DNA from 2 places in the Agarivorans sp. 1_MG-2023 genome. Region 2 is predicted to be linked to the other one. Evidence: predicted binding sites of a transcription regulator. Region 2 holds the regulator's gene; the other holds the start of a gene.
What was found. The regulator MetJ, encoded in region 2, represses methionine synthesis genes. The targets are predictions, from matches to a motif close to TAGACGTCTAGACGTCTA.
Positions count from the first base shown of each region.

Region 1: metA (homoserine O-succinyltransferase) is a predicted target of MetJ. The motif match lies at 1,565-1,582, and genes of this name have one in related genera.

Region 1 covers NZ_JAUOSJ010000014.1:128,483-131,904, forward strand. Annotated here, with positions in the region: gene metH (methionine synthase) at 1-506, opposite strand, end outside; gene metA (homoserine O-succinyltransferase) at 596-1,537, opposite strand; gene Q4592_RS18430 (HD-GYP domain-containing protein) at 1,695-2,957, shown strand; gene rplQ (50S ribosomal protein L17) at 3,055-3,422, opposite strand, start outside.
Region 2 covers NZ_JAUOSJ010000016.1:12,064-15,485, forward strand. Annotated here, with positions in the region: gene metL (bifunctional aspartate kinase/homoserine dehydrogenase II) at 1-615, opposite strand, end outside; gene metB (cystathionine gamma-synthase) at 645-1,802, opposite strand; gene metJ (met regulon transcriptional regulator MetJ) at 1,956-2,255, shown strand; gene Q4592_RS19115 (hypothetical protein) at 2,520-2,960, shown strand; gene Q4592_RS19120 (dimethylarginine dimethylaminohydrolase family protein) at 3,083-3,422, opposite strand, start outside.

The DNA of each region.
Region 1 (3,422 bases), on a different contig from region 2:
AGCGCCTTAGTGGATTCAACATAAGCCTCTACTAGCTCGTTAAAAGTGACATTACGATAACCTGGGTCGTTCACATCTGGCGAGATAGAACAGGTACGGTTTGTGGGGCCTAACACACCCGCTACAAAACGAGGACGTTCAGGATTTAAGGCAGTGACTTCGTCAGCAACTTCGCGAGCAATACGCGCAGCTTCGCGGTTGATATCAGCCGAGTACTTCTCCATGTCGTAATCAGCCATGGCGATAGTTGTAGCGTTAAAGGTATTGGTTTCTAGAATATCAGCGCCAGCCAGCAAGTACTCACGATGAATATCAGCAATAATTTTTGGCTGTGTTAGCACCAACATATCGTTGTTGCCTTTTACATCGGTATGCCAGTCTGCAAAGCTCTCTCCGCGGTAGTCAGCCTCTTCAAATTTGTAAGACTGAATCATGGTTCCCATGCCGCCATCGATGATCATGATGCGTTGAGAGAGTTGCTTTTCTAGTTGTAGCCTTGCTGACACGGGAACTTCCTATTTCTTTCGCTGGTATTTCGACTCGGCAGTGTAGCACACTGCCTAATGGGGCTTATCTGCGATAAAGTTATATGAAATTATTTCAAGATATTATCAGATTTGGGTTTAAGCTCGGCTAAGTCGTAAGGCGTGATTTGGTAAACACAGTAGTTAAGCCAGTTGTTATACAAAAGGTGTCCATGACTACGCCAAGTGGCACATGGCGCGGCAGAGCAATCGTCATGCGTGTAGTAGTTTTCGGGCAATTGCGGATTCAAGCCTTCTTGAGAATCACGCTGATACTCGTTGTGCAAAGTATCTGCTGCGTACTCTGGATGACCAGTAATAAATACTTGGCGAAAATCTTCGCTGGCAAATAAGTAGCTACCCGCTTCAGGGTTATCGGCCAGTACCTTCAAGTCGGTTTCTTCGGTAATTAGGTTTGAATCAAAATGCGCGAAGCGTGATAGTGGCGCGAGAAAAGCGTCATCAAAACCACGAACCAAGGGATTATGCTTGTGCTTGGTTTGATGCCAATACACCCCAGACAACTTGGTATCTCTAGTTTGTTTGTTCAAACCATATAAATGATACAACGCCGCCTGCGCCGCCCAACATAAGTACAAGGTTGAAGTGACGTGGGTTGTGGCCCAATCAATAATTTCTTTAACTTGATCCCAGTAATACACTTCTTCGAAGGGTACTTGCCCTAAAGGAGCACCAGTAATAATCAGTCCGTCGAAGTTACGCTCGCGCAGTTTGTCAAAATCACGATAAAACTTATCGATGTGATCTTTGGGAGTGTTTTTAGACACGCGATGATCGATACGTAATAGCTTTACATTCACCTGCAAGGGAGAGTTAGAGAGCAGCCTGAGGATTTGGTTTTCAGTCTCAATTTTCTTAGGCATCAAATTAAGAAGTACTACCTCGAGCGGACGGATATCCTGATGGGCTGCACGGCTCTCTGGCATAACAAAAATATTTTCGTTACGCAGGACTTCAGCAGCGGGTAACTGGTCAGGAATACAAATTGGCATAAGAGGCTCCAAGCTAACAACAAGACATGTATGTCTAGACATCTAGATACCTATTTTAAATAGTTCCTCGTGTATGTCTAGAACTTGTTAAAAGCTGCTGATTTTGTGCCAATAATTATTCATAATGCTCCCTGATGAAAAAAAGTTGTAAGGGCACATGGCTGAGTTAAAGCTTAATGTAGAACGATTACAAACAGGTGTGTTTGTTAAGCTTCCGGTAAAATGGGGCGAGCACCCGTTTATGTTCACCAGCTTCAAAATAAAAAGCCAAGATCAGATTGATGTAATCAAGAATCTGGGATTGAAGCATGTCATTGTGGTACCTGAAAAAAGCGATACGCCACCTTTGCCGGCGAACCAAGAACAAGACGACGAAAAAAAGGATGACGCTAAGGCTTTAGAGAAAGCCGCCAAAGCACTCTGGGAAGAAAAACGCGCGCGTATTGAAGAGTTAAAGAATTACCGCCGTAACCTACAAAAGGTTGAGAAAGAGTTTGATCGCTCAATGGCGCAAGTTCGCGCGGTGATGAGCAAACTGAAAAGCCGCCCACTTAACGCCGTTGATGACGCTACAACCCTAATTAACAACCTAGCCGATGACTTACTCTCTGGCGAGGGTGTGGTGCTGCACTTAATGAACGACAGCAAAGATGCCGACAGCTTTTACTATCACAGTTTAAATGTGTCTATCCTTGCCATGATGCTAGCCAAAGCTGCTGGATTTTCTGAGCGTGATATAAAAATCTTAGGCTTGGCCGGCTTGTTTCACGATGTAGGGAAAATGAAAATCCCCGATAAAGTGCTGCGCAAACCGGGTAAGTTAACCGCTCAAGAAGCCAACTTATTAAAGATGCACACTAAGTACGGGGCTGATTTTCTTAAGTTATCAGAAACGATACCCGCAAAGGTAAAAGTGATTGCGGCGCAACACCACGAGTATTTAGATGGCAGCGGTTACCCTCAGAAGTTAAAAGGCGACAGCATCGACCGCTTAGCCCAGCTCATTGCAGTTGTAAATGAGTATGACAGCTTATGCCACCCAAGAGACCCACGCTTAACCCGGATTCCTTTTACGGTTATTTCCTACCTTTATAAACAACGTAAAGCGCAGCTCAATGCTGCTGACTTAGGCATACTTATACGTTTGTTGGGTATCTATCCGCCAGGCAGTGTTGTGCAGCTTAGTTCAGGGCAGATTGGCTTGGTGATGTCGGTAAACTCGGAACGTTTGCTGTTCCCTGCTGTACAAGTTTATGACCCCAATATCCCGCGTACTGAAGCACCAATTATTGATTTAGAAGCGGCAGGCTTAACCATTGAGAAAGCCCTTAAGCCCAGCGCCTTACCCGATGCTGTATTTGAGTACTTGAATCCGCGGGCGCGCATCTCTTATTACTTCGATCACAACAAACGTTTGTAACGGGCTAATTACTCCGCCGTTGTAAAATCTTACTAGACAAATTCAAGACAAAAAAAAGCCGGACCTAAGTCCGGCTTTTTATACTTGGTGTCTGAGTTTACTCAGCCGCTTCTTCAGCAACTTCTTCAACTTCAGGACGGTCCAATAATTCAATGAATGCCATAGGAGCATTATCGCCAGCACGGAAACCACATTTTAAAATGCGAGTGTAACCGCCTGCACGTTCTTTGAATCGAGGGCCGATTTCAGCAAATAGCTTACCAACAACTTCTGCATCGCGAGTACGAGCAAAAGCTAGACGACGGTTAGCTACACTGTCATTTTTAGCCAATGTAATTAATGGCTCAACAACACGACGAAGCTCTTTGGCTTTAGGCAATGTTGTCTTGATAACTTCATGGCGAACCAATGAACTGGCCATATTCCGGAACATAGCCTGACGATGGCTACTATTTCGGTTCAATT
Region 2 (3,422 bases):
ATAATCACTGCCATTACGCCCTAAGGTGACGGTTCGGCCTTGGCTATCACTACAGATAAAGCCGGTAACCACCACTCGGCATGCAGGTTTCGCCGCCAAGCATTTAGCTAACAATGGTGTACTTTGGCTAACATCTACTTGCGGCTGCGCCGATAGCTCGGCCTTGAAAAACTCGCGAGAGTCTAACCATTCGGCTTGGCAATCACTTTCGCTAAGTAAAGCCGCTAATAGGCGAGCAGACCAGCGCTCACCAAACGACAAAACCTCATTGGTATTAAAGGTGTCTAACTCTCCCTCTAAAATACTGGCAATGTAACGGTGCTCAGTGTCTAAGGCTTGAACGAGCGATTGCGCGGTAAGCTTGCTAAGCAACTCATTGGCTAACTTACCCTGAAACTCAATCAACGCTTGTAGCGCTTCAGCAGTGGCGTCGTCAGCTTGCTGAGCCAATTCAATAATGTTGATTAAGCGATTGGTGGTTTTACCTGCGGCAGATACCACAATCAAATCTTGGGCTTGCGAATGCTGGGCAACAATATTGGCTACGCGTTTAAAACATCCTGCGTCAGCCAAGCTGCTACCACCAAATTTGTGAACATGTCTATTTACCGACACCGAATACCTCTCTACAACTTTTAGCCCGCTTAAAGCGAGGCAAAGGCCTGTTGTAAGTCATTAACTAAATCTTGGGCGTCTTCTAAACCCACCGATACCCGTAATAGCTGGTTAGAAATTCCCGCTTCCGCTAAGGCTTCAGCCGACATCGCGGCGTGAGTCATGGTAGCAGGGTGAGCAATTAGACTCTCTACCCCACCTAAAGATTCCGCCAAAGAGAACAATTGTAGGTTTTTAAGAAACTTAACCATTTGGCTTTCTTCAAGTTCCAGCTCAAAACTCAACATAGCACCAAAACCGCGTTGCTGACTTTGCGCCAGCGCATGCCCTGGGTGCTCTGGTAATCCAGGATAATAGATGTTGCCCACAACCCCTTGCTGCTGCAAACAAGCCACAATGGCTTGAGCATTTTCTTGATGCACATTCATTCTGGCTTTTAGTGTGCGCAAACCACGCAAAGTAAGGTAAGAATCAAAGGCCGAACCAGTTAACCCTAAACAGTTAGCCCACCATGCCAGTTGCTCAGCAAGTTCTTCGGTGGCCGCAACCACCATACCCGCCACTACGTCAGAATGGCCATTAATATATTTAGTGGCCGAATGCACCACAATGTCGGCACCTAATAAAATCGGGGTCTGCAAAGCCGGTGAAAGGAAGGTGTTATCCACTACCACTAAAGCACCAGCGGCATGTGCTTGTTCGGCAATAGTTTTAATATCAACAATGCGTAATAGTGGATTACTGGGGGTTTCTAACCACACTATTTTAGGCTTTTTAGCCAATAACTCGGTCAATAGTGTTTGGTCATTTTGATCAACAAAAGCCACATCAAAGGCATTTTTCTTAGCAAGACTGTCGAATAAACGGTAACTGCCGCCGTAACAATCATGAGGTGCTACCAACAAATCACCGGGCTCAAGCAAAGCGGTAACCAAATTAACTGCCGACATTCCGGTGTTAGTAATCACCGCACCCGCGCCATGCTCTAAGTTGGCGATAGCCTCAGCCAAAATATGACGGGTTGGATTACCAGAGCGGCTGTAATCAAACTGACGCTTCTGATTAAAATCAGCAAAGCTATAATTGCTAGACAAATAAATAGGCGGCACTACTGCGCCGTGTTGGCTGTCACTTTCTATACCGCTGCGCACTGCTATAGTGGCAGCTTGAAGATCTTTTAAAGACATTTGCTGATCTACTCCCTCAATTCATCCTGCCACTTTACCACCAGCAAAAAAGACGTCAACACTTCTAGACGTCTAAATGTCTTTGCTGTTGGATTGCTAAGTCGCATTTCCCCCGTTACAATAGGGTCTCTTTGGTTTGGTGTGTATTGTAGTATGTCGACAGAATGGAACGGTGAGTGGATCAGCCCTTACGCTGAACACGGTAAAAAAAGCGAACAAGTTAAAAAAATCACAGTATCAATTCCGCTTAAGGTATTAAAGATACTCACTGACGAGCGTACCCGCAGACAAATTAATAACCTGCGCCACGCCACCAATAGCGAACTACTTTGCGAGGCTTTCCTTCATGCCTATACGGGTCAACCGTTGCCTGATGACGCCGACTTACAAAAAGATAAGCCGGACCCGGCCTTAGAAAAAGCGGCGCAAGCCGAGATAGATAAAGAAGATTAATATTTTTAGGAAGCCGCTCATTGAGCGGTTTTTTTCTTTGTTTATATTCTCAACCCTGACACTTTAACGTTTCTCTCATCCTAAATAGACCCAAACTTGTTGCTTCTCACTAAAAATAGCTCCCTGATAACAAGGAGTATTAACAAGTAAACTGCGATAACAAACCACCGCCTTAATCTAAGTCATTTGCTTAATTAAAACTGCAATCAAACTTGAGCCTTATCGGTCTGTACTCAGGCACTTATCTTTATTTAAGGAAAAAGAATGACCTCTTCATCTCAAACTCCATTAGCAAAAAGCCTTTCTATTGGCTTATTCTGCTTAAGGTTAAGTATTGGCTTGGTGTTCACCATGTGGGCACTTGATAAAGTATTGGTTCCAGAACACGCGATAAAAGTATTCTCTGGTTTCTACGGTTTGAATTTATCCAGTAACGTACTTATTGGTTTAGGGCTTGCGCAATTGGCGTTCATTGCTGCCTTTGTATTGGGTTTATGGAGAAACGTTACCTATTTAGCCATATTAGTACTGCATGCCGCCTCTACATTCTCTTCTTTCGCGAAGTATTTAGACCCATTCAACAATCTACTATTTTTCGCTGCATGGCCAATGCTCGCCGCCTGTCTAGCGCTTTACTTGTTGCGTGATTATGATACTTGGACATTAGCTAAAGCCAACAATCACAACTTAAGTAACCCAACTTGAGTTGATGCCAGCAACGGATAATTTCAGGCACCAATAGAAAGTGTTCAACCAACCTTATGGTGCATGCATGTTCATAAACAAAAAAGCCTGCTTAGTGCAGGCTTTTTATTGCTTGTTAAGGCTTAGCTTTCACGAACAATTGGGTGGTGGAAGCAACGGAATGAACCGCCCTGCCAGTTAATCGCATCAAAAGGTACTTCAATTACTTGGTGACCTTTAGCTCGCACTTCAGTAGAAATATGCTTCAGACTATCAGGCATCATTACTGTTTGGTCATTAATGACCAAGGCATTGGCCGCTAAATGTAACTTAGCATCTTCTGCACTAACGTTAATAAAATCCCAACCTTTAAGTACATCAGGGATACCATCTAAAAACGCATCTTTCACTATCATCGCTAGGCCTGGGCGCAAAGTACACAATACACAGTCTAAGTGAACAAACTTGCTATCTAGCTTAACT